One region of the Mariniflexile sp. genome, then DNA from elsewhere that is predicted to be linked to it. Evidence: riboswitches for the same ligand, from Rfam matches in the RefSeq annotation. Region 1 holds a riboswitch; the other holds the start of a gene.

Region 1 (16,388 bases):
ACGCAAAGGTGTAACCTGAGTATTTAAAATAAATATCGTCGTGATTTATAGCGGCCAAACACCCAATAAAGTTGGCCTCATTTTCGGCGGCATACCCCAATTGGTGCGCCATTTCGTGTGATGTTGTGGTTGGAAACAAGTAAACGGGAATCAACCCATCAACCTGCGCTTCGTTGGTCAGCGGGTTTAAATAACCACTAAAACCCATATAGGTTAACGGATAGCTGAACAACGATTTTTTGGCACTTTTTGGGTGGTATTCTAATTTTGGAAAGGTGTTTTTTAAATTAGCATATCCCAAAGGAGCCATATCCAAAATGTCATTTTTGCTATGCGTAATATCAATCTTTAACGTATCGTTTCCAGCTATTTCCGTATATATGCCGTTCGATTTCTCAATCAAATTTTTCGTAACGTTAATTAACTGCTCCGTAGTATAATCTGCTTCCAAACCCAGACTTCTATGTAGCGGCAAGCGGTAATAGTTCAGTCCCCAAAATAAATGGAACGCGAAATAAACAATTGCCACCGCACTTACCACATCAACAGCCCACTGTACGGTATCTTTCCGCAAGCGTTTTCGGTTTAAATAAATCCATCTTAAAATATAAACAATAGCGATGGCATATACCAAATCGCCAAACGAAAACGGTATCCAACCCAAAGTATATCTAAAAAGTTTGGAAACATATTGGTAAAAACCATTGCTGTAATACCTTTCTATAAACTCAGGATAATGGGCTGCCCATTTTACCAAAAAATATTGCGGAATTAACGACAGTGCAATAATGGTTTTAATCTTTTTCTGCATGTTTCAAAAGTAATAAAAATTTGTACCCTATCTCATGGTTTGTTTATTGGGGTTTCTTCCTGCTTTTGGCTCTATCTTTTTTTCGTGCCTCAAAAAAGGATGCCGCCTTAAATATTTATATTCACCAAATCCGAAATTAAAATAGACATCAGTGAGGTTATCAGGAGTAACAATGATGGTCTGGGCTTATTTATAAAGTTTTCAAGACCTCACAGAGGTTTTAAAAACCTGTGAGGTCTGAAGACAAAATATTGACAAAAAAAGGATAAAAACCTTTTAATTTGAAATTAAACACGTTTTATTTCCCCTCTTGGGAGGGGTTAGGGGTGGGTAAATTAATAGAAACATTTTGTAAATGAGATGAAAAATATAAAACCCACCCCTAGCCCCTCCAAGGAGGGGAACGGTTTATCAAAAATTTTCAACTTCCGAACACTTATGTTTTAAAAACCTGGTAGGTATTAAATAAAGTCTTAATTATTTCTGCAAGCTAAAAAAGACCTTGTGGAGTATGGATAACAAAAATATAGTTAGTATTTTTGCACACGAGTTCATAAACGTATTATAGTGTTATCAAGAAAGGTAGAGGGAATAGACCCGTTGAAACCTTGGCAACCTCCCGAATTTTCAGGAAAGGTGCTACGTTCTACGCGTATTCTTAAGGAATATTGGAAAGATAACGAAAAGTATTTCTTTTACTTTTCTTGATGACATTTAGATAAAAAAACATCAAAAATGTCAAACATACATAAAGCTTTACAAGACCGTATTTTAGTGCTAGATGGTGCTATGGGAACGATGCTTCAGCAATATAAATTTACTGAAGAAGATTTTAGGGGCGAACGTTTTAAGGACTACCCAACGCCATTGCAAGGCAACAACGATTTGTTGTCGCTTACACAGCCCGAAGCCATTAAAACCATACATGGAAAATATTTTGAAGCAGGCGCCGATATTGTAGAAACCAATACATTTTCGGGGACAACCATTGCTATGGCAGATTATCAAATGGAAGATTTGGTGTATGAACTGAATTTTCAATCCGCTAAAATAGCCAAAGAAGTTGCTGATGAATTTACAAAGCGTGAACCAAATAAACCACGTTTCGTTGCAGGTTCTATCGGGCCCACAAACCGTACTGCAAGTATGTCGCCCGATGTAAACGACCCAGGTTATAGAGCCGTAACTTTTGATGGGTTGCGTATTGCTTACAAACAACAGGTTGAAGCGTTAATTGACGGTGGAGTTGATTTGCTTTTAGTTGAAACCGTTTTTGATACCTTGAATGCCAAAGCAGCATTATTCGCTATTGAAGAAGTTAAGGATGAAAGGAAGATTGAAATCCCAACCATGCTTAGTGGTACAATAACGGATGCATCTGGTAGAACATTATCAGGTCAAACGGCCGAAGCCTTTTTAATTTCGGTATCGCATATCCCATTATTATCTATTGGATTTAACTGTGCTTTGGGAGCTAATTTATTGCAACCGCATTTAGAAGCCATTGCCAATAAAACTGATTTTGCTATTTCAGCGCACCCAAATGCGGGATTACCAAATGCTTTTGGGGAATATGATGAATCGCCCGAAGAAATGGGCGAGCAAATTGAAGAATACTTAAAGAAAGATTTGATAAATATTATTGGCGGATGCTGCGGTACCACCCCAGAACATATAAAAGTCATTGCAAATATTGCTGCAAAATATAAACCTAGGAAAGCTGACACGTTGAGCGCAGTCGAAGCATAGTCTCAATAGACCTGTCAGGTTTTTAAAACCTGACAGGTCTAAACCAAAACAGTAATCATGATTCTAGAAGTAGCAACTTTAAACATAAAAACTGGTCTTTCTTTAGATTTTGAAAAGAATTTTCAAGAAGCTCAAAAGATAATTTCTTCAATGAAAGGTTATATATCCCATGAATTGAAGAAATGTTTGGAAAAGGAAGATAAATATATATTGTTAGTGAATTGGGAAACCATTGAAGATCATGAAATCGGATTTAGAAAACCCGAAGAATATCAAGAATGGAAAAAATTATTGCATCATTTTTATGAACCATTTCCAATAGTAGAGCATTATAAATAATTGATTATGTGGATGTAAGACCTGCAAGCCCCGATAGCTATCGGGATTCAAAACCTTGTAGGTCTAAAAGAGATAAAAAATGAAAATAAACCAAAAAAAATACATGAAACTTTCTGGTTTAGAACCTTTGGTTTTAAACGAAAACAGCAATTTTATAAACGTTGGTGAACGTACCAATGTGGCTGGTTCGCGTATGTTTTTACGATTGATTAAAGAAGAAAAATTTGATGAAGCTTTAGCAGTGGCACGTCATCAAGTAGATGGCGGCGCACAGATTATTGATATTAATATGGACGACGGCCTCATAGATGGCAAGGAATCTATGGTACGTTTTCTAAATTTAATTGCTGCCGAACCTGATATTTCGCGTGTGCCTATCATGATTGATAGTTCTAAATGGGAGATTATTGAAGCGGGTCTTAAAGTAGTACAAGGGAAGTGTGTGGTGAATTCCATTTCCTTAAAAGAAGGAGAAGAAAAATTTATTGCGGAAGCGAAACTTGTAAAACGCTACGGAGCTGCCGTGGTAATTATGGCGTTTGATGAAGTTGGGCAAGCTGATAATTATGAAAGACGGATTGAAATTTCAAAGCGGTCGTATGATATTTTAGTCAATAAAGTAGGCTTTCCATCAGAAGATATTATTTTCGATTTAAACATATTTCCTGTAGCAACGGGAATGGATGAACACAAAAGAAATGCCATCGATTTTATTGAAGCTACACGTTGGGTTCGACAAAATTTACCCAATGTTAGTGTAAGTGGTGGCGTAAGTAACGTGTCGTTTTCGTTTCGAGGAAATGATGGCGTGCGCGAAGCAATGCACTCGGTGTTTTTATATTATGCCATTCAAGCGGGTATGAATATGGGGATTGTAAACCCATCACTTTTAGAGGTTTATGACGATATTCCAAAGGATTTATTAGAGCGCGTAGAAGACGTTATTTTAGACAGGCGTGATGATGCCACCGAACGATTATTGGACTTTGCCGAAACCGTAAAAGGGTCTAAAGTTGAAAAAGGGGTCGATTTATCTTGGCGGGAAAACCCGATTCAAGATAGAATAACGCACGCTTTGGTTAAAGGTATTGATGCCTTTATTATTGAAGACGTTGAAGCAGCCAGATTACTGGCCGAAAAACCTATTGATGTTATTGAAGGACATTTAATGATTGGGATGAACGTGGTCGGCGATTTGTTTGGAGCAGGAAAAATGTTCTTGCCCCAAGTGGTAAAATCGGCACGGGTTATGAAAAAAGCAGTGGGGTATTTAAATCCGTTTATTGAAGCTGAAAAAGGAGAGTTTCAACAGGCCATAGGTAAAGTATTGATGGCAACGGTAAAAGGTGATGTGCACGATATTGGTAAAAATATTGTGAGTGTTGTTTTGGCATGCAATAATTACGAAATTGTCGATTTAGGGGTCATGGTACCACCTGAAAAAATTATTGCCGAGGCAAAAGCGCATAATGTAGATGTTATAGGTTTGTCTGGGTTAATTACCCCGTCTTTAGATGAAATGGTGTATATGGCAAAAGAAATGGAACGCCTAAATTTTACGCTGCCATTACTTATTGGAGGTGCCACCACATCAAAAGCACATACCGCTGTTAAGATTGATCCACAATATAAAAATGCGGTGGTTCATGTGAACGATGCATCGAGAGCGGTAACAGTGGTTGGCGATTTATTGAACAAGAAAAGCGCCAACGACTATGTGGCAAATTTAAAAAAGGATTACGATGAGTTTCGCAAAAAGTTTTTAAAACGTGGCAAAGAGAAATCATATATTTCAATTAATGAAGCCCGAAAAAGAAAATATAAGATAGATTGGGAAACATCTGAAATTGTAAAGCCAAACGAATTGGGTATTCAAGTTTTAAAGCAATTAAGCTTAAAAGAATTAGAGCCTTTTATAGATTGGAGCCCGTTTTTTAGAAGTTGGGAGTTACATGGTAAGTTCCCAGATATTTTAACTGATGAAGTTGTTGGTGAGCAAGCAACCATTATTTACAAAGAAGCTCAAGACATGGTTGAAGACATTATTGCGAAGCAATTATTAAAACCAAGAGCGATTTTCGGATTGTTTGAAGCAAATACGATTCATGATGATGATATTTCCATTCAGAAAAAAGGAAAGGAAATAGCCGTTTTTAGAACGTTGCGTCAGCAATTAAGTAAAAGAGAAGGGATTCCTAACATTGCTTTAGCCGATTTTATTGCGCCAAAGGAAACTTGGAAAACCGATTATATGGGTGCGTTTTGCGTTGCTATTTTTGGCGCACAAGAACTGGCCGATAGTTATAAAGCTAAAGAAGACGATTATAGTGCGATAATGGCACAAGCCATTGCCGATAGATTTGCAGAAGCCTTAGCGGAGTATTTACATAAACAAATACGAACGAAGCATTGGGGCTATACTACAGATGAAAACCTAACAAACGACGATTTAATAAAAGAAAGTTATAAAGGTATTCGTCCGGCGCCGGGGTATCCCGCATGTCCAGACCATTTGGAAAAGGAAACCATTTGGAGTCTGTTGGATGTTGAAAAAATTATTGGCGTCACACTAACCGAAAGTTTGGCCATGTGGCCAGCCGCCGCGGTTTCGGGCTATTATTTTGGAAACCCAGAAGCAAAATATTTTGGCTTAGGAAAAATTACGAATGACCAGCTAACCGATTATGCGGTTAGAAAAGGCATCACTAAGGAGAAGGCTAGAAAGTGGTTGCATCCAGTGATTGCGGAGGAGTAATCCCCACCCAGCCTCCCCGAAGGGGAGGAGCCAATGAGCAGTTTAGACCTCACAGGTTTTCAAAACCTGTGAGGTCTGGTAAAAAAACAATATGAAAAGACATATTTAGCGATCAAAAAAGGCTAGGTGAAGAGCGATTGCGGTTTTGGTTCCCCTCCTTCGGAGGGGTTAGGGTAGGAGAATAAAATCGGTTAGTGAAAAATATATTTTAACCGATTATGTTGATGGGAGATGGATTTATTGGGAATATGAAGAAGATTATGAAGCCGTTAAAAAGTTATTGCTTTAATTTGCGTTAGCGATTACTCATGCATTTTATTTTGATAAATCTGAAATCGTGAATGCTTCGCATTTGAAGCGGCATCCTTTTTTGAGGCACGAAAAAAAGATATAGCGGAAAGCGCGACTGCGAGCGTTTCCTGCAAGGTTTCTAAAAACCTTGTAGGTATAAGCGAGTAGTAACGCCCAAAATAATAATAGGATTAACAATTAAAAAGTCCCTTTGGGATGTATTGTTTAAATCCTAAAGACAGAAATTTAAAATACTTGTTTAAAGCCCCTACTTTGGAGGGGTTTGGGAGGCTCATGAAAGTAACAGATCACATAAAAAAAGCAAACGGGAAAACATTGTTTTCTTTTGAAGTTATTCCACCGCAAAAAGGTAAAAATATTCAGGATCTATATAACAATATAGACCCGCTGATGGAATTTAATCCGCCTTTTATTGATGTAACAACCTCTAGGGAAGAGTATGTTTATATTGATAAGGGCAACGGACTTTTAGATAAACGCATTACCCGTATGCGCCCGGGAACGGTGGGAATTTGCGCATCTATTATGCATAAATATGGCGTTGATGCCATTCCGCATTTGCTTTGTGGTGGTTTTACAAAAGAGGAAACCGAATATGTTTTGGTGGATTGCCATTATTTAGGACTCGATAATGTGATGGCTTTACGTGGCGATTCCATGAAAGATGAAGCTTATTTTAAACCTGTAGAAGGGGGCAATTGTTTTGCCAGCGAATTGGTAGCGCAAATAGCTGCTTTAAACAGAGGGAAGTATTTGCATGATGATGTGGTGGTGGAGCATAATTCCGATTTTTGCATTGGGGTTGCGGGATACCCTGAAAAACACATGGAAGCGCCTTCGTTAGTAACCGATTTAAAACGCTTAAAAGAGAAAGTGGATGCAGGTGCCGATTATATAGTTACCCAAATGTTTTTTGATAACACTAAGTTTTTTGGGTTTGTAGATAAAGCAAGAGCACTAGGTATAAATGTACCCATTATTCCGGGAATTAAACCCATAGCCGTAAAGCGCCATTTACAAATATTACCACAGGTTTTTAAAATAGATTTACCGCAAGATTTAATTGATGCCGTTGAGGGTTGTAAAGACAACGCTGCGGTTAGGCAGGTTGGTATTGAGTTCGCCATCCAGCAATCCAAAGAATTAAAAGCGGCTGGTGTGCCAGTGCTACATTACTACTCTATGGGAAAAAGTGATAATATAAAAGCGATTGCATCACAGTTGTTTTAAATATTCCGTTATTTTTGCCTAACAGCTAACCCTTCATGAAGCCATTTTTAACCTACACTTTTTTAGTATCAACACTATTTGGTTTTTCACAAGAAAAACAACAGACCTCTTACGTAGATGTTAACTATTTCAAAGGAAACATCGCATTGCACAATAATGATATTCTGCATTTAATAAACGGGCATCCGGAAGGTGTTATTTTAAGTTGGAACAAAAAAACGTATGGGTTTAACGATTGGGAACAGCGTTATAATTATCCCGATTATGGTTTTACATTTATCTATCAAGACCTTAAAAATGAGGTGTTGGGAAACAATACATCGCTTTACGCGCATTATAATTTCTATTTTTTTAATCGGAATGTCATGTTCAGAATCGGTCAAGGCATTGGGTACACGCCAAAACCATACGATAAAGAAGCCAACTATAGAAATATCGCTTTTGGTACGCATCTTTTAAGCAGCACCATGATGATGCTTAATTATAAAAAGGAGCGCATTATCGATAACTTCGGGTTGCAGGCCGGGGTTTCTTTAATCCATTATTCCAATGCGAATGTAAAGGCGCCCAATGCCAGCGTAAATTCCATTACTTTAAATTTGGGGGTTATTTATAATTTAGAGGATGAGGAACCAGCTTATATCACCACGATTGCCGATGGCGAAAAAGAGACATTCACCCAACCCATAAAATACAATGTAGTTTTTAGAGGCGGTGTTAATGAAAGCGATGTAGTTGGTAGTGGTCAGTTTCCATTTTATATAGTTTCTGCGTATGCCGATAAGCGTATCAATGTTAAAAGTGCGCTACAATTTGGATCCGATGTGTTTTTTTCAAACTTTTTGAAAGAGCTTATTTATTACAAAAGCGTGTCGTTTCCTGAGGAAAATGTGTCGGGAAATGAAGATTATAAACGTGTGGGGGTTTTTGTAGGCCATGAATTGTTTATCAATAAAACATCTTTAGAAACGCAGATAGGGTATTATGTGTATTATCCGTTTGATTTTGAAGGAAGAACCTATTTGAGATTGGGCTTAAAACGTTATATAAACGAAAAATGGTTTGGTGCTATAACGCTGAAATCGCATGGGGCAAAAGCTGAAGCGGTAGAAATTGGTATTGGCGTTCGCTTGTAAATTCCTGCGCAAGCAGGAATCTCATGATGAAAAACTAAAAACATAAAAACAGATTTCTACATCCTCAGGAATGACAAAAAAAATGAAAAAACTATTAAACATATTTATTTTAATTCTACTATTTTCCTGTAATAGTGAAAATGCAGGCGATTGTTTTCAAACTACGGGAACCGTCATTGAGCAGGAAGTTTCAGTACCAGTTTTTGATAAAATTTTAGTGAATCGGGATATTGAACTCATCATTAAAGAAGGTGTGGAACAAAAAGTTGTTGTTGAAACCGGTAAAAATTTGTTAAATGATGTAAAAGCTATTGTTGTTGACGGAAAATTGATTCTTACCGATAACAATAGCTGCAATTATGTACGCACTTATGGAATAACCAAAGTATATGTTACAGCACCAAATATAACCGAAATACGGAGCTCCACACAATACGAGGTGCGTTCGGATGGGGTTTTAACATACCCAAGCTTAACTATTTTAGCGGAAGATTATAATGCTCCAGATACTTTTACCAACGGAAATTTCAGACTGCAAATAGACAACAACTCTTTCAGCGCTGTATTCAATAACATCTCAAACTGTTTTGTATCAGGAAAAACAACCGACTTAAATATAACCTTGGCAGCAGGTACGTCGCGCTTTGAAGCGCAAAATCTGATGGCCCAAAATGTGGTATTTTGGAATCGAAGCTCAAACGATATCATTGTAAATCCGCAGCAATCCCTAATAGGTGCCATATCCGGTACGGGGAATGTTATTGCTATAACACATCCGCCCATTGTAAATGTTGAACAGCTCTATAAAGGAAAGTTAATTTTTAATTAAATCTACCGCCTGTTTGGCAATTTCCAATTCTTCATTGGTTGGCACTACCAAGATTTTGGTTTTGGAACCTTCCTTATTTATCGCTCGAATGTCTTTGGAACGCTTATTGTTTTTATCCATATCTAGTTGAATGCCTAAAAAGTTTAGATCTTCACAAATTAATTGGCGCATATAGTTTGAATTTTCGCCAATACCAGCTGTAAAAACAATAGCATCCAATCCGTTTAAAATGGCGGCATAACTACCAATGTATTTTTTTATGCGATACGCATTCATTTGTAAAGCCAATATGCAATCTTTGTTTCCTTTCGCCGCTTCACTTTCAATATCCCTCAAATCGCTAAAGCCCGTAAGTCCCAACATCCCACTTTTTTTAAGCAACATGGTATTGATATCGTTTAAATCGTAGTTTAGTTTTTCGGCTAAATAGAAGGTAAGGGCTGGGTCAATATCGCCAGAACGCGTGCCCATAATCAAACCTCCCAACGGCGAAAATCCCATGGAATGGTCCACACTTTTACCATTTTTAACAGCGGTCATACTACAGCCATTGCCTAGATGGATGGTAATGATTTTCGATTCCTTTTTACCTAAAAAATCAATCGCTTTTTCTGAAACGTATTTATGGCTTGTGCCATGGAAACCATACACCCGAATGTGGTGTTTGGTTAAAAACTCATTAGGAATGGCGTATTTATAAGCGACTTCCGGAATGGATTGAAGGAATGCCGTATCGAAAACAGCCACTTGTTTGGCGGTAGGAAATATATCTTCGGCAACTTCAATACCTTCCAAATTCGCAGGATTGTGTAGTGGTGCCAAAGAAGACAGCTCTTTTATTTTATCCTTAACTTCTTGTGTTATTTCGGTGGTGTTACTAAAATAAATACCGCCATGTACTACACGGTGACCCACAATAGCGATGTCTTCGGGAGCTTTTATAATGCCTGTATTTTTATCCAAAAGATGTTCGGCCACTAATTTTAATCCCGCTTTGTGGTTTAAAATTTTGGATTCAAATTCAATGGAATTTTTCTCCGTTTTAAATTTGAAAAGGGCATCGTCCATCCCTATGCGCTCTATGATGCCCGAACACAGAATGGTTTCTTGGGGCATTGAAAATAACTGAAACTTTAGGGACGAACTCCCAGAGTTTAATATAAGTACTTGCATGTTTTAAATGTCTTGTGCTTGAATGGCGGTTATAATAACGGTGCTGTAAATATCGTCTGCGGTACAGCCCCTACTTAGGTCGTTAACAGGTTTGTTCAATCCTTGTAAAACGGGTCCGATTGCCAATGCTCCTGTTTCTCTTTGTACCGCTTTGTAGGTATTGTTGCCCGTATTCAAATCTGGAAAAATCAATACACTTGCACGACCAGCAACTTCAGAACCTGGCAATTTGCTTTTTCCTATCCGCATATCTACAGCAGCATCGTATTGGATTGGGCCTTCAATTTTTAAGGTTGGCTCTTGGACTTTAACTATTTCGGTAGCTTCCCTCACTTTTTCAACATCAGCGCCTTTTCCGGAAGCTCCAGACGAATAGGATAACATAGCGATTTTTGGTTCAATGCCAAATCCTTTCGCGGTTTGTGCCGATGAAATGGCAATTTCTGCCAATTCCTTAGCATTGGGGTTTGGGTTGATGGCGCAATCTCCAAAAACAGAAATCCGATCTTCCAAACACATAAAGAAAATGGACGATACGATGTTTACCCCTGGCTTCGTTTTTATAAACTGCAATGCCGGAAGCAGAGTGTGTTGTGTGGTGTTCACCGCGCCAGAGACCATACCATCGGCATGCCCTTTATAAATCATCATGGTGCCGTAATACGACACGTCCGACATGGCGTCCCGTGCCATTTCCAAATTAACGTTTTTATGTTTTCTCAATTCATAATACGTATTTACATAATCATCAAAGTGTGGTGAAGTTGGCGGATATACAATATTTATATCGTTGATATCTAAAGGGATATCGAATTTTTCAATGCGTTCTTTAATCTTGCTTTCTTCGCCAATAAGCGTTAAATCAACAACCTGTGCATTTATCAATCGTGCTGCGGCTTGTAATATACGTTCATCATAACCTTCGGGCAACACAATGTGTTTTTTATTTTTAAGCGCACGTTGCAATAAATTGTACTGAAACATTCTGGGTGTAAATATGTCCGATTGAAACGTAATTAAATGGTCTGCCAATTTATCGGTGTCCACATGTATATCAAACGTAGAGATGGACGTTTCAATTTTCTCGGTATTTTCAGCGTATATTTTAGACTTTATACTTCCAATGTGATTGGTAACGGAATACGTGCCATCCTTAACGCTGACTATGGGGACCACGCTAGAAAGACCTTCAATAAGTTTTAAAATAGGTTCTTCGGGAATCAGTCCACCTGTTAAAATAATCCCAGAAATCTTCGGATAATTTTTAGAGATGTTGGCCTGTAAAGCCCCTAAAATAATATCGGCTCTATCACCAGGCGTAATAACTAAACCGTTCTCTTTTAAATGCGTTAGGTAATTGCGCAATTGCATAGCGCCCACGCTAAAATTATCAATAAGATTGTTTAGCATGTCTTTTCCAAAAAGCACTTTCCCGTCCAGTAATTTAATAACCTCTTTAACCGTTGGGCTGGATAGCGAATGTATTTTAGGGATAACCGTAATATCCGTATCAATATGGATGCGTTTCTGCAAAAGCGTTTTTAAGGTTGAAACTTCTTTTGGGTCTACTTTATTGGTCATTATCGACAGCACATCCACAGAATTTCTAAAAGTATCATACGCCAATTGAACGCTATCAGCAATTTCCTTATTATCTTTTTTATCTCCCTGCATCACGATAATAACCGGAAGACCTAAATTTTTTGAAATTAAAATATTCAAATCCAGTTCAATACTGGAGTTTTCGTGCGAAAAGTCCGTGCCTTCAACCAAAACAAAATCAAAACGTTCTTCAAGGTATTTGTATTTTTTAATGATTTCGTCAATCGCATCACCCGATTTTCCTTGATTGTACAAATCAAGTACCTCATTTCTGGTAAAAGCGTATGTTTTTTTATAATTGATATCAATCTCAAAATGCGATAAAACCGTACTGATATGGTTATCCATTTCGCCCGAATCCAAATCTTCAATAATGGGTCTGAAATAACCAACTTTCGCCGTTTTCCCTAAAAGCATGCGCATTAAACCCAAAACAACCACAGATTTTCCGCTGTTAGGTTCAATGGTAGCCACATAAATTCCTTTACTCATGTCTTGTTTTTGTAGTGTAGCAAAGATAATCGATTAAGATGTTTTTAACGAAAAACAATGCGGTTTTGTTAATAATTTAAAATATGATGCTGCAAAATTACCGTCTAGATATTTTAGTAAAGATGATTTTGGTCATATTTTCAATACAATTTTGGGCGTTACCATCCCGATAGCTATCGGGAGGTCGGGCTTTCCGTTATATCTTTTTAAAACGTCAAGGCGGAGGCACGACAAAGCAATCTGCCAATTTTCAGTTCTGTCCAAAGTTCGTTTTCCTAAGTTTTAAAAAGGATACCGCTTCAAAAGCGAAGCATTCACGATTTCCAAATCAACAATAAAATGTATGGGTAATCCCTAACGCAGCCTATCAGCTATTTAAAGCACTTATCAGATAATATTTAATTTTCAATATGATAATTACCTCAGTTGGCAAATTCCACATCGTATTTATTACCCGGATTTTTTATCTTAATTCTGGTCTTAAAATATTTTGCCAAATAAACTTATATTGACTTTCTTTTATTTCTATTCCGAATTCTCTTTTTATTGAAAAAACGTTTTCTGGCATAAAAGTGAAAATTCCATTAGTTAATAAAAGTAAAAATGCAATTACAAGTAATGTAACTCTAAATATTTTACTGAACTGAATTTTCACTATAAATCCATTAATCAAATAAATTATTAGAAGCCAAAACATGAAATATAAAAAGAAATCAAATAAAAATTCTAAGATGAAAAATTGTTCAGAACCTGAGGTGTGCCAACCTTCACAAAAATAGGGTAAAGGAAATCCAATCATTACAGAATCTGGTGCATCAACTGGTGCAACATACTACCATTTAGTGAAAATCTCGAAAGAAATAATCGTTACAGGAAGTACAACCTTTAAAATTAAATTTTTTGAATGTGTTTTCACAAATTTTATTCACAGTTTTATTTTTCTAAACAAGATGTTGCTGTAATTATAATTAATGGGCTTAATAATGAAAAAATCACAACTAAAAACCCACCATTACTTCAAAGTCAACTCCCTAAAAAGCGCCTCCAAACTCGCATTTTTTTGGTTGAGCTGTAAAATTTTTAATTTATTGTCGTGCGCAAAGTCAAACACATGCGAGCGCATATCTTCGGCAGTGGCAAATGTAATTTCATAAACAAAATTATGCGTATTCACAACGGTTTTTGCTTTTGGTAGTTTTAATAAAAACACATCTTCAACCCGGTAATCGAACTCCACAATTACCGTTTGTTCTTTGCTTTCGCGTAGTTCCGTTAATTTTTTATCCGCTACAATTTCTCCTTTGTTAATAATAATCACACGGTCGCACATGGCTTCTACTTCCTGCATAATATGTGTGGAAAGAAATACCGTTTTAGTTTTACCAATGGATTTGATGAGGTTTCTAATTTCCACCAATTGATTCGGGTCCAAGCCAGTGGTAGGTTCATCTAAAATTAAAACCTCAGGATCGTGCAACATCGCATTTGCCAACCCAACACGCTGGCGAAACCCTTTGGAGAGCTGTCCTATTTTTTTATGGGCTTCGGCAGTTAACCCGGTAAGCTCAATAACCTCTTCAATACGTTGTTTCCCTACCTTATAAATATCGGCGTTAAAGGCTAGATATTCCTTAACATACATGTCTAAATACAACGGGTTATGCTCGGGCAAATAGCCAACACTTTGCTGTACGTGTTGCTTATCGCCACTCACATCAAAGCCATTTACTTTGGCCAAACCTTCGTTGGCGTCAAGATACGTTGTTAAAATTTTCATCATAGTGGATTTCCCGGCTCCATTGGGTCCTAAAAACCCAACAATTTCTGGTTTCTCCACCTTAAAAGAGATGTTGTTCAATGCTTTTTGGTTTCCGTAAAGTTTCGAAATACCTTCTACCTGTATCGACATGTTTAAAATTATTTATCCAAAAATAATGATTATCCAATGTAATGTAAGTTTTGCTGTAAAATATTTAAAACTTTTAATAAATATGAAAAAAAGGTTTTATCCTGTTTTGATTTCTTGAAATATTAATTACTTTAGCCACATAATTATGAAGGCAACAGCAACTTATACATATTTTAGCGGATTTTATTTTTTCTTTATTAGAAAAAACGAGACCTTGTATGTATAATTTATAAGCATAAATTTTAATACTAAGTCTCGATGAAAATCGGGACTTTTTTTTGTATATGATAAAAACAGTGGCCATACAGGGCGTAAAAGGATCTTTTCATCATATTGTGTCACAGCAATTTTTTGACAAGCCTGTTGACGCTATAGAATGTTTAACATTCGACCGCGTAGTCGATTCTTTAATTACCAAAGAGTGTGATGCTGCTATCATGGCTTTGGAGAATTCCATTGCGGGTTCTATCATCCCGAATTACGCGTTGATCAACAAATTTGGGCTGCACATTGTAGGCGAACATTATTTGGATATCCAGCACAATTTAATGGCATTGCCCAATCAGAACATTAAGGAAATCAAGGAAGTGTATTCGCACCCCATGGCGTTATTACAGTGTATGGAATTTTTTAAACTGCATCCGCATATTAAGTTGATTGAAGATAAGGATACCGCCGAAGTAGCGCAACGCATTCAGGAAAAACAACTAAAAAACGTAGGGGCTATTGCGAGTACTATTGCTGCCGAAATTTTTGAGTTGGATATTTTGGCACGTAGCATCCAGACCATAAAACATAATGAAACCCGTTTTGTAATTGTAAAGCGCAACAATTCCGAAGTGCCGGAAAACCAAATAAACAAGGCATCGGTTCGGTTTGAAGCCGACCATAAACGAGGCAGTTTAGCGGCTATTTTGAATGTGATGAGCGATTGCAAACTCAATTTAACAAAAATACAGTCGTTGCCCATTGTTGAAACACCTTGGAAGTATGCCTTTTTTGTGGATGTTACTTTTGAAACTTATGAGGAATTTAAAAAAGCAAAATCCATTATAGATATTATGGCACAAGGATTTAAAGTTTTGGGCGAATATAAAAATGCCAAAAAATGATTGAAGCAGCGAACAGATTAAACACCGTTGAAGAATACTACTTCTCAAAAAAATTGAGAGAGGTAAACCTTCTTATTGCAAGTGGCAAGCCCATTATTAATTTAGGTATTGGTAGCCCAGATATGCAACCGCCACAAAAAGTGATTGATGCTTTGAATGCGGGGTTTTCAAACCCAAGTGCCCATAAATACCAAAGTTACCAAGGCTTGCCCGAGTTGCGCGAAGCCATGGCTTGGTTTTACAAAGAACATTTTAATGTGAATTTAAGTCCGTCCACCGAAATTTTACCATTAATGGGAAGTAAGGAAGGGATTATGCATATTTCGATGGCATATTTGAATGAAGGGGATGAGGTTTTAATACCAAATCCAGGGTATCCAACCTACCAATCGGTAACCAATTTAGTAGGTGCAAAACCTGTTTTTTATGAGCTTGATGAAGCCAACAACTGGATGCCGGATTTTAAGGCTTTAGAGAAATTGGATTTAAGCAAAGTAAAACTGATGTGGGTCAATTACCCGCACATGCCAACTGGTGCGCAACCAAGTAAGTATGTTTTTGAAGAGTTGGTGGCGTTTGGTAAAAAACATAGTATTTTAATTGTTAACGACAATCCGTATAGCTTTGTTTTAAATGATAACCAGAGGAGTATTTTAGAGGTTGAAGGCGCAAAAGAAGTTTGTTTGGAATTGAATTCGTTAAGCAAAACCTTTAATATGGCAGGATGGCGTGTAGGTATGGTGATTGGCGATAGTAAACACATCAATAATATTTTGAAGGTAAAAAGCAATATGGATTCTGGGATGTTTTACGGCATCCAGAAAGGAGCGGTTGAAGCCTTAAAATGTTCAAAAATGTGGTTTGTCACCTTAAATAATGTGTATAAACAACGCAGGGATTTGGTATGGCAATTGGCTGATGCATTAAATTGCACGTATG
Region 2 (16,388 bases), on a different contig from region 1:
TTACTTACTATTATATTATTCCTATCGATTTAATAGGAAATGCAAATTTAAAACTTTTTACGAATTATCAAACTATTATTGAAAAAAAATGTAGGAATGAAATATTTTTAGATTTCAACTTAAAAAAATGGGGGGGAAAAGCCATCTATTACGAAAAATGAAATTACTGAGGGTTTGAAAAATTCTCTAAGGTTGTATTTCTAAAAACTTCGAGCGTACTATCGCGTACTTGGATCATCAGTTTATTAACGCTGCACAGATGCTCGTCTACACAATCGTCGCATTTCTCATAAAAATTTAAACTTACACACGGCACCATGGCGATAGGTCCTTCAAGAACACGCATTACTTCTGTCATTAAAATTTCCGAAGGTGCTTTTCTTAAATAATAGCCGCCATGTTTTCCTTTTTTAGATCCTAAAATACCCGCCTTTCTTAAGGTAAGTAAAATACTTTCTAAAAACTTTTGGGGAATTTGTTCACTTTTGGCAATTTCGCCCACTTGCACTGGCACGCCACTCCCGCTTCTAGCGATAAAAGTGAGTGCTTTTAATCCGTATTTTGTTTTTTTGGATAGCATGGTGCTAATATACTTAATTTAGAAGTTTGAATAATTATTTTTACCATCAAACTTGATACGGATACCTTTCATATATGCTGCTATCTTCATTTATTGAATTTCCTTTTGCCACATCTTCTTTAAAGTGTTGATATAGCATTTTGGTGTTTTTAGTCCTTCAACCGTAACAAACCCATTGATTTTTTTTAATCAAAGTTGATATATTATATTCTTCAGGGCAGTAATACCTCATTCAATTATCATCCTTTTATAACAGGTCTTTTTTCCAGATCATAAACTATGGTAGAAACATTAATTTGAAACCATTGCCTGAACATTTTATAAGATCGTTTTTGGGGCCATTCTTTTTTAATTTCATGATATTCGGTTAATTCCATAACAAAAAATCTGTCATATTTTTTTGCAAGCCATTTTTCTAAATCTTTAATGCCATCATCAACCAAATAAATGCTGGCTTCGTTAGTTTCAGCCATCTGGTTGTCTGGATTTAAACTGTTGAACCAATCAAGAAAAGGTTGCTGTGGTTTTAGGGAAATCGCATAACGATCTATATAGTTTTCGCCAAAATTTTCTTGGTTTCGTAATTGGTCCTCTTGTTGTACTTTTTGTTCTATGCTTTTTAAGAAACCTATTAAATCACCGGCTAAAACCACAAGCTTCATTTCACCATTTTCTTTTTCTTCTATATCATAATCAATAATATATCTGTTGTAGTTAGCAAATTTGGTGGTTTTTTGTTCAAGCATTTTATCGAAAACTGCTTTTTCAGCACCTAATTCCTTCAATTGAGAAAAGGTTTTTTTAAATTCATCGGCGGGCATTTCTTCTTTTATGGTTGCAAAATTCCAAGCGTTTATTGAAAATTCAAAAACATCCTCTACATCGTAATCTTCCGGGAAGTCCTTTATAAAAGGCTCCATAAAATCATTTAAAGCGTCAGAATACTTTAACTGATTGCTTTGGTTTCCATTTTTTTTACTGAATAAATCGATAACTTTATTTGCTTTTTTCATCTTTTCACTTAGAACTCATCTTGATTTTTTCTATTTCCTAAAAAATGGCTGAAATTCGCCCATATCTCGTCTATTTTCTTATGCGGAGCGATGCTATGCCTCTCAAAAATAGTCTCATCTGAACATCCCGATATATCGGGATTCGGTTAAAAACAAAAAGTCAAGATGAGTTCTTATTAAATATTCTACAGACTAACTTTCCAAAGCTTGTTGCAAATCTTGAATAATATCATCCACATGCTCCAACCCAACCGAAACCCGAACCAAACCATCTGTAATGCTTACTTCCAATCGGTCTTCTTCAGACAATTTACTGTGCGTGGTAGAGGCTGGATGTGTTACAATCGTCCGCGTATCTCCAAGATTAGCAGATAGCGAACACATTTTGATAGCGTTTAAAAAATTTCGTCCAGCTTCTATGCCGCCTTTTACTTCAAAAGCGACAATATTACCCCCTAATTTCATTTGCTTTTTGGCGACTTCATATTGGGGATGCGATTTTAAAAACGGATACTTTACCCAATTTACTTTGGGATTATTTTCTAAAAACTCCGCTACTTTTAAGGCATTTTCACAATGCCTATCCACTCGTACCGCCAAAGTTTCTAAGCTTTTAGACAACGTCCAAGCATTGAATGGGGATAACGCAGGTCCTGTATTCCGTGAAAACAAATAGATTTCCCGCATTAAATCGGCATTACCAACTGTGATGCCTCCTAAAACCCGTCCTTGTCCGTCCATTAATTTAGTTGCTGAATGGATTACCAAATGCGCACCAAACTTAATAGGTTGCTGTAAATAAGGAGTCGCAAAACAGTTGTCTATTATTAAAATAAGGTTGTGTTTTTTGGCAATATTCCCCAACAACTCTAAATCAATAATATCAATTGCTGGATTTGTGGGCGATTCAGCATACAAAATTTTGGTTTTTGGTGTAATGAAACTCTCGATGGTTTCTGGTTTATTGATATCGAAATAACTTGTTTCAATATGCCATTTAGGAAGATATTTAGTAAACAAGGTATGCGTTGAACCAAAAACGGAACGTGCGGATACAATATGATCACCACTTTCCAACAAAGCTGTAAAGGTTGAAAAAATGGCTGCCATTCCGGTTGCAAATGCATAACCAGCTTCAGCACCTTCCATTTTACATACTTTCTCAACAAACTCCGTGGTATTTGGGTTGGTAAACCGGCTGTAAATATTGCGTTCTTTTTCTTCGCTAAAAGACGCACGCATATCTTCGGCATCTTCAAATACAAAACTGGATGTTAAGTATAACGGACTTGTATGTTCTAAAAACTCAGTGCGCTCTAACTGTGTACGAATGGCTTCGGTTTCAAATTTTTTTTCTGTACTCATTTTTTTGTTTTTGCCGCAAATTCGCAAATTTTTAATTTAGTGATGAATGTGCGTATTGCTAGCTAAATTTGTTATTCTTTGTCACTGCTTGTCCCGATTCATCGGGAAATTCACGAATAGTTATTTCTTTTAATTTGCGAATTTGCGGTTTATTTGTTAATTGATGTGTTTAGAAAGTCTTAAAATATCCCCGAAAACACCTCTTGCGGTAACGGCTGCCCCTGCACCTGCGCCTTGAATGACGATGGGCTGTTCGCCATAACTTTCTGTGAATATTTCAAAAATAGCGTCAGATCCTTTAATATGACCTAACGTGCTATCTTCTGGAATGGATATCAATTTAACTTCTAAATTTCCTTTGTCTTTTGATAAATCGCCCGATAAATCACCAATATATCTTAAAACGTGGCCTTCTTTTTGATGCTCTTTAATATTTTGAAATTCATCATCCAAAACATGTAATTGTTTTAAAAATGATTCCACTGGAATATTTTGATAGGCTTCTGGAATTAAATTCTGAACCGAAACATCTTCAAATTCATTTTGCAAATCTAATTCTCTTGCCAAGATCAACAATTTTCTAGCCACGTCGTTTCCTGAAAAATCCTCTCTGGGATCGGGCTCCGTAAATCCTTTATCAATGGTTTCTTGAACAATTTCACTAAATGGTTTGTCTTGAACCGAAAAATTATTGAATAAATAACTTAAGGTTCCCGAAAAAACACCTCTAATTCTGGTAATATTTTCGCCAGATTCGTGCAACAACTTAATGGTATCAATCAACGGCAAACCGGCGCCAACAGTGGTTTCGTATAAATATTGTTTGTTGTTTTCTTTTAACTTCAATCGCAAGTCTGTATAAAACTCATGCGAAATGGTATTGGCAATTTTGTTGGACGACACCAAATCGAAACCAGCTTCTATCAACGGTTTATAATTTGAATAAAAACTGGAACTTGCCGTATTATCTACCGCTATCAAATTTTCTAAATGATGTGTTTTAGCAAAGTTTATTACATCTTCAATAGAACTTTCAATCGGTGAATTTTTTATAGATTTCCCCCAATTTTCATCCACACCTTTTTTGTTTAAAAGCAATTTTTTTGAGTTTCCGATAGCAAATATATTAAGATTGATGCCCTTTCTTTTTTCAATGTCATGCTTCGATTTTAATATTTGATTGATAAGCGCACCTCCTACCAAACCATGACCAAAAATGGCAATATTAACTTTCTTTGAAATTCCGAAAATCTCGCCATGGATCACATTCATCGCTTTATGGAGCTGGTCTTTTTTAACCACCAAACTCACGTTCCGTCCCGTTACCGTATTATTGAACAACAACGGGGTAATCTGGTTTTTAATAAGGGCATTGAAGGGTTTATGGAAGGAACTGAGTTCAATTCCTATAATCGAAATAACCGAAACATCATCCACCACCCCAATTTTATTAACGTCTTGTGAATAGAAATCGCTTTCAAACTCACGTTCTAAAGCGATAACCGCTTGGGTTGCTTGGTCTGCATGGATTATTAAACCAATCCCTCTTTCGGAAGACCCTTGCGAAATAATACTCACACTTATATTTTGTTTCGCCAATGCACCAAAAATTCGAGCGTCCACACCGCTTTTCCCTAATAAACCACGTCCTTCTAAATTCAATAAGGCGACATTGTCCAAAACCGATAAGGAAGTCACATCTTTTGAATTTGGTTTTGCTGTAATCAATGTGCCTTCATCTTCAGGATTAAAAGTATTTAAAATACGAAGATTGATGTTTTTTTCAACAAGTGGAATAATGGTTTTAGCATGTAAAACGGTTGTTCCGAAATTCGCCAACTCGTTCGCTTCGCTAAAAGACAGTTCGCGTATTTTTTGGGCATCTTCAACCAAATCGGGGTTTGCGGTGTAAATACCATTTACGTGGGTGTAATTTTGCAATTCTTCAGCATCTAAATAATTGGCTAAAAGTGCTGCGGTATAATTACTTCCGTTTCTTCCCAATGTAGTAGTTTCGTTCTTGGTATTTGATGCGATAAATCCGGTGACCACATGTATAACATCGCCGCCGTTCTTTTTATAATAGTTTTTTACGTTGTCTTTTGAAAGTTGTGAAATAGGTTGTGCATCGCCAAAAACCCCATCGGTTTTAATGAGTTCCCTCGCATCAACCGCCGAAGCTTTAATGCCATGCTTTATCAATAAACTGGAAATCAATTTAACGGAAAGCAATTCACCTTGTGCTAAAATTTCGTCCTTGGTTTTTTTGCTGTAATCACTTAATAAACTAACGCCTTCAAACAATTTATCCAATACGGAAAATTCCTTGGAAAAATCAACGTCTTTTAGAGGTTCTGTTTGATAGTCCTTAAACAGTTGCAACAACAGTTTATAATCCTGCCCTTTTACGGCTTTGTTTAAAATATCCTCTAAATCGTCGGTAGCAGTTCCTCTAGCAGAGACTACCACCGTAATCTTCTCGCCTTCGTTTACCTTGTTTTCAATAATTGAAATAACGGTGTTCAGTCCGTTGCCATTAGCCAACGATTTTCCGCCAAACTTTAATACTTTCATGCGTCTTTTTTTAGAATTTGGCACAAAAATGCCTTCTACTATTTTTTCCAATTGCTCGTATTCCATTAAAAAAGCATCATGTCCGTGTACCGAATTGATCTCGTTGTACGTAACATTCGGATTTGATACCGCCAACTGCTTGTGTGTTTGCCTGTTTTCTTCGGCAGTAAAAAACAAATCGGAATCAACCCCAACGATGTGAATGTTTCCATGGATATTTTCCAAAACATTAAAATCGGTGGGCCTGTTTTTAGTCACATCAATGCTTTTTAAAAGCTGATTCATTAATTTATAAGCTGACAACTGAAAACGTTCCTGTAACTTATTACCGTGGTGCAACAACCAACTTTCTACATTAAAAATCTCCAATTTCTCATTTTTTGAACGTTGGAAACGTTCTTTAAAAGAGGCTGGCGTTCTATAACACAACATAGCATGCATCCTAGCATCGTGCACCGGATTTCTGGAATTCAATAAAAACTGTTCTTGGATTTGGCAATTGGCGATAAGCCAATCGGTGGATTTCCAATCGGTTGCCACAGGTATTAAATGCTCGGTAATGTCCGGATTTAAAACAGCCATTTCCCAAGCAATACCGCCACCCAAAGAGCCTCCGATAAGTGCAAAAAGTTTATCGATTTTTAATTCTTTCAAACCGATTAAAAATAAACTCGCAATATCTCGGGCTACAAAATCTTTATAATTATCTATCACAAAGCCATCGAAACCATTCCCCGGAATATTGAATGCCAAAACGGTGTAGAGCTTGGTATCAATCACCTTATCATCGCCCACCAGCTCTTGCCACCAACCGTCCTTTCCCGTTACATTGCTATTGCCCGTTAAAGCGTGATTGACTAACACCACGGACGCCGACCCCAAAGTTTTGCCAAATACTTGGTAGCTTAACTTTATTTCGGGGTTAACGACTTTACTTTCGGTGGTAAAGTTTGGGATTATGATATGTTGTAAATTTGTTTTCAAACTGGTGTGTTAGCTTTTTTTTTTTGAGACCTGTCAAGTTTCCTTATTAAGACCTGTCAGGTTTTAAAAACCTGACAGGTCTATTTACAGGTTGTTTAAATTTTACTAAACGCTGCTTTTAAATCTGCTTTTAAATCGTCTATATCTTCAATTCCAACGGACAAACGAATTAAATCTTTAGGAGCTCCTGCAGCATCTTGTTCAGCATCCGTTAATTGTTGATGCGTGGTACTTGCTGGATGGATAATCAGCGATTTGGTATCGCCAATATTCGCTAACAATGAAAACAATTTAGAGTTATCTGCAATCGCTTTAGCGGCATCAAATCCGCCTTTGGCACCAAAGGTAACAATACCGCTTTGCCCTTTGGATAAATATTTGTCTGATAATGCTTTGTACTTGCTAGATTCCAATCCTGGATAATTTACCCAAGCCACTTCCGGTTGTTTTTGCAACCATTTTGCAAGTTCCAAAGCATTTTCGCTATGTTGTTTTATTCTTACCGGAAGTGTTTCTAAACCTTGAATGATTTGAAAAGCGTTAAACGGACTTAAAGCACCTCCAAAATCCCTTAATCCTTCTAAAATCAATTTAAAAGTATAAGCCGCAGCACCTAATGCTTCATGATACACCAAACCGTGATATCCTGCTGAAGGTTCTGTAAATTCTGGAAATTTTCCATTTGCCCAATTAAAAGTTCCTGCATCAATAATAGCACCACCTAATGAGGTTCCTTGGCCACCAATATATTTTGTTAACGAATGGATAACGATATCAGCACCATGTTTAATAGGATTCAATAATACGGGTGTTGCCACCGTATTATCAACAATAAAGGGAACGCCCGCTGCTTTTGAATGTTTAGCAATCGCTGCTAAATCCAACACATCCAATTTCGGGTTTCCTAAAGATTCCACAAAAAATGCACGGGTGTTATCTTTTACAGCTTTTTTAAAATTATCAGGATTATCGGCATCAACAAATGTGGTGGTAATACCCAATCGCGGAAGCGTTACTTTTAATAAATTATACGTTCCACCGTATAAACTGCTGGAAGCTACAATATGGTCGCCAGCTTTCAACATGGTTAACAGTCCTGTTGAAATAGCGGCTGTTCCCGAAGCAAACACAACTGCGCCAATACCACCTTCTACGGCTGCTAAACGCTCTTGTAAAATCTGGTTGGTTGGGTTGTTAAGACGGGTGTAAATAAAGCCTAATTCCTTTAATGAAAATAGGTTTGCAGCATGGTCCGAATTATTAAAAACATACGATGTTGTTTGGTAAATTGGTACGGCCCTGGTACCTCCGTTTGCTTTAAAATCGTGTCCTGCATGTAATGCGTTGGTTGCTAATTTTTGTGTACTCATTTTTCTAGTTTTTTTAAGCCTCACCTAGAAATATTTGCAATATTTCTGACCTCTCCAAAGGAGAGGTAAAAGACTTTTGGTTAATAATAAATCACTCCTATCGAAGTGTACTCAATGAACTGGTTTAAACTTTTCCCATTCGCTAAAAAATTGCCCTTTTTCACCCACTTTTCGCCTTTTTTTCCTTCCATAGCGCTGCTATGTAACTCAAAAAAGACTTCAATTGGTCAAAAAATGACTAATTTTCGCTTAAATGTGAAAAGCTTAAATCAGTTCAATAGAAAAATGTTAAAAAGAAAATAAAATTGCTTAAAGCAATTTCGTTCGGTTATCTATCTAAAATGCTAAATTGAACTAGCTATTTAAGTAGAATTTAGCACCTTCTTTACGGATAAAGGGTTGCTAAGGCTTCAATGGGTCTAATCCCTCCGCCTTTCTTGATAACATTTCAATAAGTTATTGAACTTTGTGAGTGCAAATATTCGGTTAGAAAAAGTTAAAATCCTAATTTTTTTAGAAAAATTTTGCAAATAAAGTTGGTGTTAATCTTTTTTGAATACAATTTAGGGCAAACGTATTCATACTAATAGTCCTATTTTTAGCCACGAATGTCACTAATCAGCACGAATTATTGTCATAAAATAATCACACGAATTGAAAAATCTAAAATTTTTTCTAATATTAGTGGAAATTCGTGACATTCGTGGCTTAACATTTTTAGCGCATTTATCCTAGAGCCATTTTACTTGTTAAATCGCATGTCGTAAAACTTGTTTTGAATAACTAAAGCAATTGGCCTATTTTGAATTTTAGACTCTAACCACGATATAATATCCAAGTACAAAAACGCACGACTTTGGTAGGGGTCGTGCTCAAATTCCTTCAGTTTTTTATGAAGCTTAATAAATTCGTTTCTTACTTCATTGGGGTAAATATCGCCTAAACCTCTTAAAAATTTAATAAACTCCCGTTGTACATCGTACAAATCTTCCATTTTAATTAAAAATTTATAGGTACTACGAATCAGCACATCCAAATTATAGTCCATACCCGCTTCGTAATGCGCTACCAAATTCAGTATTCTAGCAAAACACAACAAGTCCTCACGCATTTGCAGGGTTTTGTTACTGATTATTTTTTCTAAATATTGAATGCACTTTTTATTTTCGCCGGCGCCAAAATACATACTGGCTATTTTATAATAAAATACCATAATGTGGTGTTCGTCAATTCTATCATTATAATCTTTTAACCGTTCTAAAACCTCATCTACCAAAGGCAAACCTTCTTCAAAACTTCCTTCCATAAAGTGTAAATTGAATTTGTTGTTGTAAATATATAGAAATGTTAAACCATCAATATTATCATCAACAGGAAACCAATCCTCTTTTGTAACAGATTCAAATCGTATTAAAGATTCTTTAAATTTATCGTACTGCCTTAAATAAAATAAAGCTTCAAGTAAATAATGGTTTCCTCTTAAAAAAAATACGGGATTTAAACTGATTTGATCTTTATTTTCATAAAAAAGTTCTACCCATTTTGTGGCATATTTATAGCATGATAGAAAATCGACCGTTAAAAAACTATACCATAAATAAGCTTTGTAAAGCCACAGTTTTTCTCGAAAACCTAAATTATGGATATCGTATTTGGGAAGGCGGGCATTAAAATATTTTATAACACGTTTGCTTTCCTTGTCGTTTTTAACATAGCCCGTTTTTAAAAACAACCCGTACAATTGAAGCGATAAATTGGATAGCTTGCTTGCCATTACATTTTGCTGGCTGAGTTCCTTGGCTTGAATGGATAACTCGTCGGCCCGATTGCTTAAACTTCGGGTTATGTATTGCGATTCTATAATTTTTTCAAGCTCCACAATCTCGTAAGCCACATTTTTCTCTTCATTGGCAATGGCTACGTTTTTTGCTTTGTCCAATATTTTTAAACTTTGTTTGTATAATCCTTTGTGGTATAAAATGGTGGCAAAATCCAATTGTTCGCGAATTTGGATCCTGATATTTTGATGCGAAGGGTTTAACCGTAAGCTTATTAAAATCTGTTTGTACAAATGGGCTTTTAAATTAGATAATTGCTCTTTTTTTACAATACCTTTTTTTAGAATCGCCGATTCATCATATATCGAAAGTTTTTCAAGAATATTAAAAAGCGTTAAAAATTTTGAATCCTCATTCACCCCCAAACGCCCTACATAAAGTTTAAATTGTCGCTTTTCAGACTTTGAAAGCGATTTCACCAATACAAACAAATTATCTTTTTGCTCTTTTGTCATAGTTGTAAAATACTTATTAAAAAATTGATTATCAGATGCTTAAACAAGCTATATTTGGGTTAAACATCGTAAAAAAAGTGAGTTGCATTATCATTTAAGCAAACCAAAATATACATTCGTAGTACAATAGAAAAATTTATTTTATTAAATGTCCAATACTAACGTCCAAATTTTTGACACAACGCTTCGCGATGGCGAGCAAGTCCCAGGCTGCAAATTAAATACCGAACAAAAACTGATCATTGCTGAACAGCTGGATTTGTTGGGTGTTGATATTATTGAAGCTGGGTTTCCTGTATCAAGCCCTGGCGATTTTAAATCGGTTGAAGCCATTTCTAAAATTGTTAAAAATGCAACAGTCTGTGGATTGACACGTTCTGTTGAAAACGATATAAAAGTAGCTGCCCAAGCATTAAAATACGCCAAAACCCCGCGAATCCATACTGGTATTGGCACCTCCGATTCCCACATAAAATTCAAATTCAACTCCAATAGGGATGCTATACTAGAACGTGCATTTAAAGCGGTAAGTTACGCAAAATCTTTTGTTGAGGATGTGGAATTTTATGCTGAAGATGCTGGAAGAACAGATAACGACTATTTAGCACGTGTTTGTGAAGCTGCCATTAAAGCGGGCGCTACGGTTTTAAACATTCCTGATACTACAGGATACTGTTTACCGCACGAATATGGCGCAAAAATCAAATACCTAAAAGAAAATGTGAAAGGTATCGATAAAGCCATTTTATCGTGCCATTGCCATAACGATCTAGGATTGGCAACCGCCAATTCCATTGAAGGTGTTATTAACGGTGCGCGCCAAATTGAATGTACTATTAATGGTATTGGCGAACGTGCTGGAAATACTGCTTTGGAAGAAGTAGTAATGATCTTAAAGCAACACCCGTATTTGAATTTAGATACTAATATAAAAACTGAAATGCTTTACGGCATTAGCCAGTTGGTATCGGACAGTATGGGCATTTACACCCAACCAAACAAAGCCATTGTAGGCGCCAATGCCTTTGCACACAGCTCGGGAATCCATCAAGATGGGGTAATTAAAAACCGTGAAACTTACGAAATTATAGACCCTAAGGATGTGGGCGTAACCGAATCTGCTATAGTATTGACTGCCAGAAGCGGACGTGCGGCATTAGCATACAGAGCAAAAAACGTTGGATATGAATTAACGAAGCTTCAGCTAGATGAGATCTACATAAATTTTTTAGATTTTGCCGATAACAAGAAAGAAGTTAATGATGATGACATCCATTTTATTATAGAAAAAAGTAGCGTGTTTAAAGAAATTATTTCAGCATAAAATAAAGATTTCCGCCAGAGTTTATCTTGAGCGATAGACGAAAGGCGGGAATGACAAAATAAATAATTGAAATGAAACTAAATATTGCCGTTTTACCGGGCGATGGTATAGGTCCGGAAGTTATAGCACAAGCCGTTAAGGTTTTGAAAGCTATTGCTATGGAGTTTAACCATGTATTTACATTTCAACATGCCTTGGTTGGTGCCAGTGCCATTGAAAAAACAGGCAATCCCCTACCCGAAGAAACCGTTGATATTTGTGAAAAAGCCGATGCTATTTTATTTGGAGCCATTGGGAATGCTGCTTTTGATTTAGACCCTTACGCAAAAATAAGACCGGAACAAGGGCTTTTAAGATTACGCAAATCACTCGATTTATATGCCAATATACGCCCTATAATTGCTTATGAGGATTTACTGAACAAATCATCTTTAAAGAAAAAGCAAATAGCAAATAGCAATATTTTAATTTTCCGTGAACTAACGGGCGGTATTTATTTTGGTGAAAAAAAATTAAGTGATGACGGCAATACAGCCTCTGATATTTGCGAATATACCCGCTTTGAAATTGAGCGCATTGCCCACTTGGCCTTTAAAGCAGCACAATCCAGAAAACGCAAATTAACCTTGGTTGATAAGGCAAACGCTTTGGAAAGTTCCCGGCTTTGGCGCAGGGTGGTGCAAGAAATGGCACCACAATACCCAAACGTTCGATTGCATTATATGTACATGGATAACGCCGCCATGGAGCTTATCATGAACCCAAGGCAGTTTGATGTTATTTTAACGGAGAACATGTTTGGCGATATCCTATCGGAAGAAGCCAGCGTTATAGTAGGTTCCATCGGCTTGTTGGCATCGGCTTCCTTGGGCGAAAAACATGCCATGTTCGAGCCCATTCATGGTGCCTATTCAAAAGCGACCAATAAAGGTATTGCAAACCCTATAGCTTCTATTTTGGCCACCGCGATGCTGCTTGACCATTTTGGATTGGACGATGAGGCGGCATTGGTAAGGGAAGGTGTGGATAAATCATTAAAACTGCATATTACCACACCCGATTTAAATACAAAATACGATAACATTACCACCACAAAGGTTGGCGATTTCATTGAAGATTTTATAAACCATCCCGATGAAACCAACTTAAACTTTACCAACATACATTTAGGACAGTCCACAATTATTTAATTATTTGAGTTAGTCACCAAGTTAAAATCTTTCAGGATCGTCCTTAAAAGCGCATTTTCACGAGTGCGCTTTTTTAATGCACATTATACCAATTGTATGTATAAAAGAGTTCAGTACATGACAAAAATATCTTCTATAATTTAAAAAGCAATATCATTGACCCCTCCGCCATTCGGCATACCGAAAATTCGGTACAGGCTATCCCCTTGAAAAAAGGGGAGGAATTATTAAGTGGCTTATTTTTAATGTTTTGAACTTTTCATTTTCATTTTTGTCATGTACGGAAATAAAAGAGTCTAAAGAAACGAAGAAATCTTTTGTCAAGACGATGAAAAAAACCTTTGCATAGCATAGCTACGGAACTGTTTTTTGAAGATTTATTGGCGAAAAAGAACAAGTTTATTGGGCTGTTTTATATGTGCAATTGGTATTATTTGGGCGTTCCCCTATCGGGTCGCGCTTTCCGCACTACACGGTAGTTTGCTCCAATCGCTAACGCGGGCATATTTACCAGCTATTTGCATTGGTATTAAGGGCTCACATAAATTTTCAAGGAATTAGGCAAAAAAGTTTTTCCATTCTAAAGAGAAAAAATTTAGTGTCCACGGCACCCCTTTAATTAGCTCTGAAGAGTTTTATTTTTGATCGCAACTTTATTGCACAAAACAAAAAACCACGCTAAAGGCGTGGTTTTTTGTTTCAATCAAAAGTTGTAAATCTAATTTACAAGGTCTTCTTTTGTTACTTTTTCAATTTTAACCAATGCGGTTTTTTTATTATTTTTTATGGCCTTGATACTGGCATCTACATCAACTTCCGTTCCTTCAAACGTTTCATAACTTGTATGGGGCTTTTCTCCATTTTTTTGGGTTATGGTGGTTACAACCGCTTTAACGGTTCCATCATCATTTGTAGTTTTTTCAATTTTAACTTCTCTCGTCATTTCAACTGTTTCAGGTACATTATTTGAAACATAGGCAGTAACCACCTCTGGGTTTAAAGCAATACTTGGTGCGATAACCAAAGCCACAACCGACATTAATTTCAATAGAATATTCAATGAAGGGCCCGAAGTATCTTTAAACGGATCTCCAACAGTATCACCAACCACTGCCGCTTTATGGGCATCGGTACCTTTTCTACCTTGTTCTTCGATGGTTTTTTTAGCATTATCCCAAGCACCACCTGCATTCGATTGGAAAATTGCCATAAGCACACCACAAGTTGTTACACCTGCCAATAAGCCACCTAACATTTCGGCACCACCAATAAATCCAACAGCAACAGGAACAGCAATGGCCAACACCCCTGGCAGTACCATTTCCTTAATGGATGCTTGTGTTGAAATGGCTACACATTTATCGTATTCTGCATACCCATCAGCGGCATCAAAAATAGCTCTATCTTCTTTTGTAGCTTTACTCATATCAGAATCATACTTACGCATAACAGCTAAAGCAGCTTTTAATTGTGGAATATCCCTGAACTGGCGACGCACTTCTTCAATCATGGCCATAGCTGCACGACCCACGGCGTTCATCGACAAGGCAGAAAACACAAATGGCAACATGCCGCCTACCAACAAGCCTGCCATAATACCGGGTTTTGATACATCAATGGAGCTAACATGGGCTGTTTCCATAAAGGCAGCGAATAATGCCAAAGCAGTTAATGCTGCCGAGGCAATAGCAAATCCTTTACCAATAGCTGCCGTGGTATTTCCAACGGCATCCAGTTTATCGGTACGTTCTCTAACTTCTTTAGGTAATTCAGCCATTTCGGCAATACCACCGGCGTTATCAGAAATGGGGCCATAAGCATCAACAGCCAATTGAATGCCCGTATTTGCCAACATACCTACCGCTGCGATGGCAATACCGTATAATCCTGCAAAATAATGGGATACCAGTATGGCTGTGGCAATTAATAAAATAGGGATCATGGTAGACATCATTCCAATACCCAAACCTGCAATAATATTGGTGGCAGCTCCGGTTTCAGATTGCCGGACTATGGAATTTACAGGGCCTTTTCCGGTACCTGTATAATATTCCGTTACTTTACCAACCGCTAAACCAGCGACCAAACCGGCAATTGTTGCCCAAAAGACACCCATGGAGGAATACTCCATCCCTTTAAAAATATACGTTTCTGGTATAAAAGCATCAATAATAAAATACGATGCTATGACCATTAATAATGCAGATCCGAACTCACCAACATTTAAGGCCGTTTGTGGGTTTCCACCATCTTTTACTCTTACAAAAAATGTTCCTATAATGGACATGATGATACCAACCGCAGCCAGTACCAACGGTAAATATACCGCACCCATGCCACCAGCTACATCGGGCGTAATAATGAGGGCTCCCAAAATCATGGTACCTATAATGGAACCCACATACGATTCAAATAAATCGGCCCCCATACCGGCAACATCGCCCACATTATCACCCACATTATCTGCAATGGTTGCAGGATTCAATGGATGGTCTTCAGGAATACCAGCTTCTACTTTACCAACCAAATCGGCGCCCACATCGGCAGCCTTTGTATAAATACCACCACCAACACGAGCAAACAATGCAATGGATGATGCCCCTAATGAAAACCCAGAAAGCACATTAAGTACCATGGATATGTTTTCTTCGCCGGGCCATATTTCTTGATAAATAGCAAAAAGACCGCTTAGACCCAAAACACCCAGACCAACCACGCCCAATCCCATAACGGCACCACCGGCAAAAGCGACTTCTAAAGCTTTTCCTAACGATGTTCTTGCGGCTTGCGTGGTTCTTACATTTGCTTTTGTGGCAACTTTCATGCCTATGAATCCCGCTAAAGCAGAGCAAATAGCTCCAACTACAAAGGAAACGGCCACCATGCCATCAGACCCTGCTTCTGCTTGGCCCTTAAAGAATAATAAGATGGCAACAGCAACAACAAATATGGCCAATATTTTATATTCGGCTTTAAGAAAAGCCATGGCACCATCGGTAATGTTTTTGGCAATCCGGATCATTTTCTCGCTGCCTTGGTCCTGTTTAGTAACCCAAGCACTTTTTACAAATACAAATACCAACGCTAAAACACCAAAAAGCGGTAAAAGTTTTACTATTAATTCCATACAAAGTCAGTTAGTTTAAATTAATTTTTTTTAACGGGGCTAAAATTAGTAAAATATATGTGATAAAAAAAGCCACCTTTGATTAAAGATGGCTCATTATTTTTTTAAAATATCGAGAATTCAATAATTATATAGTAAAGGTTCTTTTTTTCTTGTGTTCGCTTTCTTCATAACGTTGTACACATTCATGATAAATTCTAACCGCTTCTTTGGCATCGCCCCAACCACCAACATCAACTTTTTTCTCTTCCAAATCTTTATAAACTTGAAAAAAGTGTTCGATCTCTTTCAATCGGTGTGGATTTAATTCAGAAATATCATCCCTGTTGCTCCAAACGGGATCGGAAACGGGTACACAAATAATTTTTTCATCGGGTCCTTTTTCATCGGTCATATAAAAAACGCCTATGGGTTTTACCTCCATAACAACCATAGGGAAAGTGGGTTCAATACCTAAAACCAATACATCCAATGGATCTTTATCCAAAGCTAGGGTTTCAGGAATAAAACCATAATCACCAGGGTACATCATAGATGAAAACAAAGTACGGTCAAAACGTATTTTGTG

What was found. A riboswitch is a leader RNA that binds a small molecule or an ion and turns the genes downstream of it on or off. The one in region 1 is predicted to bind S-adenosylmethionine.
Region 2: another riboswitch for S-adenosylmethionine. It lies ahead of ACU1LP_RS08080 (O-acetylhomoserine aminocarboxypropyltransferase/cysteine synthase family protein); the one in region 1 lies ahead of ACU1LP_RS02755 (homocysteine S-methyltransferase family protein).

Annotation. Positions count from the first base shown of each region.
Region 1 covers NZ_JBFVFE010000003.1:138,975-155,362, reverse strand. Annotated here, with positions in the region: gene ACU1LP_RS02760 (DUF3810 domain-containing protein) at 1-811, opposite strand, end outside; SAM riboswitch class I at 1,379-1,494, shown strand; gene ACU1LP_RS02755 (homocysteine S-methyltransferase family protein) at 1,547-2,560, shown strand; gene ACU1LP_RS02750 (antibiotic biosynthesis monooxygenase family protein) at 2,618-2,899, shown strand; gene metH (methionine synthase) at 2,979-5,654, shown strand; gene metF (methylenetetrahydrofolate reductase [NAD(P)H]) at 6,240-7,196, shown strand; gene ACU1LP_RS02735 (acyloxyacyl hydrolase) at 7,232-8,332, shown strand; gene ACU1LP_RS02730 (head GIN domain-containing protein) at 8,415-9,161, shown strand; gene ACU1LP_RS02725 (acetate/propionate family kinase) at 9,147-10,334, opposite strand; gene pta (phosphate acetyltransferase) at 10,338-12,428, opposite strand; gene gldA (gliding motility-associated ABC transporter ATP-binding subunit GldA) at 13,441-14,337, opposite strand; gene ACU1LP_RS02710 (prephenate dehydratase) at 14,622-15,449, shown strand; gene ACU1LP_RS02705 (pyridoxal phosphate-dependent aminotransferase) at 15,446-16,388, shown strand, end outside.
Region 2 covers NZ_JBFVFE010000015.1:54,158-70,545, reverse strand. Annotated here, with positions in the region: gene ACU1LP_RS08100 (RrF2 family transcriptional regulator) at 164-580, opposite strand; gene ACU1LP_RS08095 (hypothetical protein) at 820-1,593, opposite strand; gene ACU1LP_RS08090 (trans-sulfuration enzyme family protein) at 1,786-2,958, opposite strand; gene thrA (bifunctional aspartate kinase/homoserine dehydrogenase I) at 3,115-6,516, opposite strand; gene ACU1LP_RS08080 (O-acetylhomoserine aminocarboxypropyltransferase/cysteine synthase family protein) at 6,612-7,886, opposite strand; SAM riboswitch class I at 8,212-8,333, opposite strand; gene ACU1LP_RS08075 (hypothetical protein) at 8,629-10,179, opposite strand; gene ACU1LP_RS08070 (2-isopropylmalate synthase) at 10,328-11,503, shown strand; gene leuB (3-isopropylmalate dehydrogenase) at 11,575-12,693, shown strand; gene ACU1LP_RS08060 (sodium-translocating pyrophosphatase) at 13,412-15,820, opposite strand; gene ACU1LP_RS08055 (inorganic diphosphatase) at 15,948-16,388, opposite strand, start outside.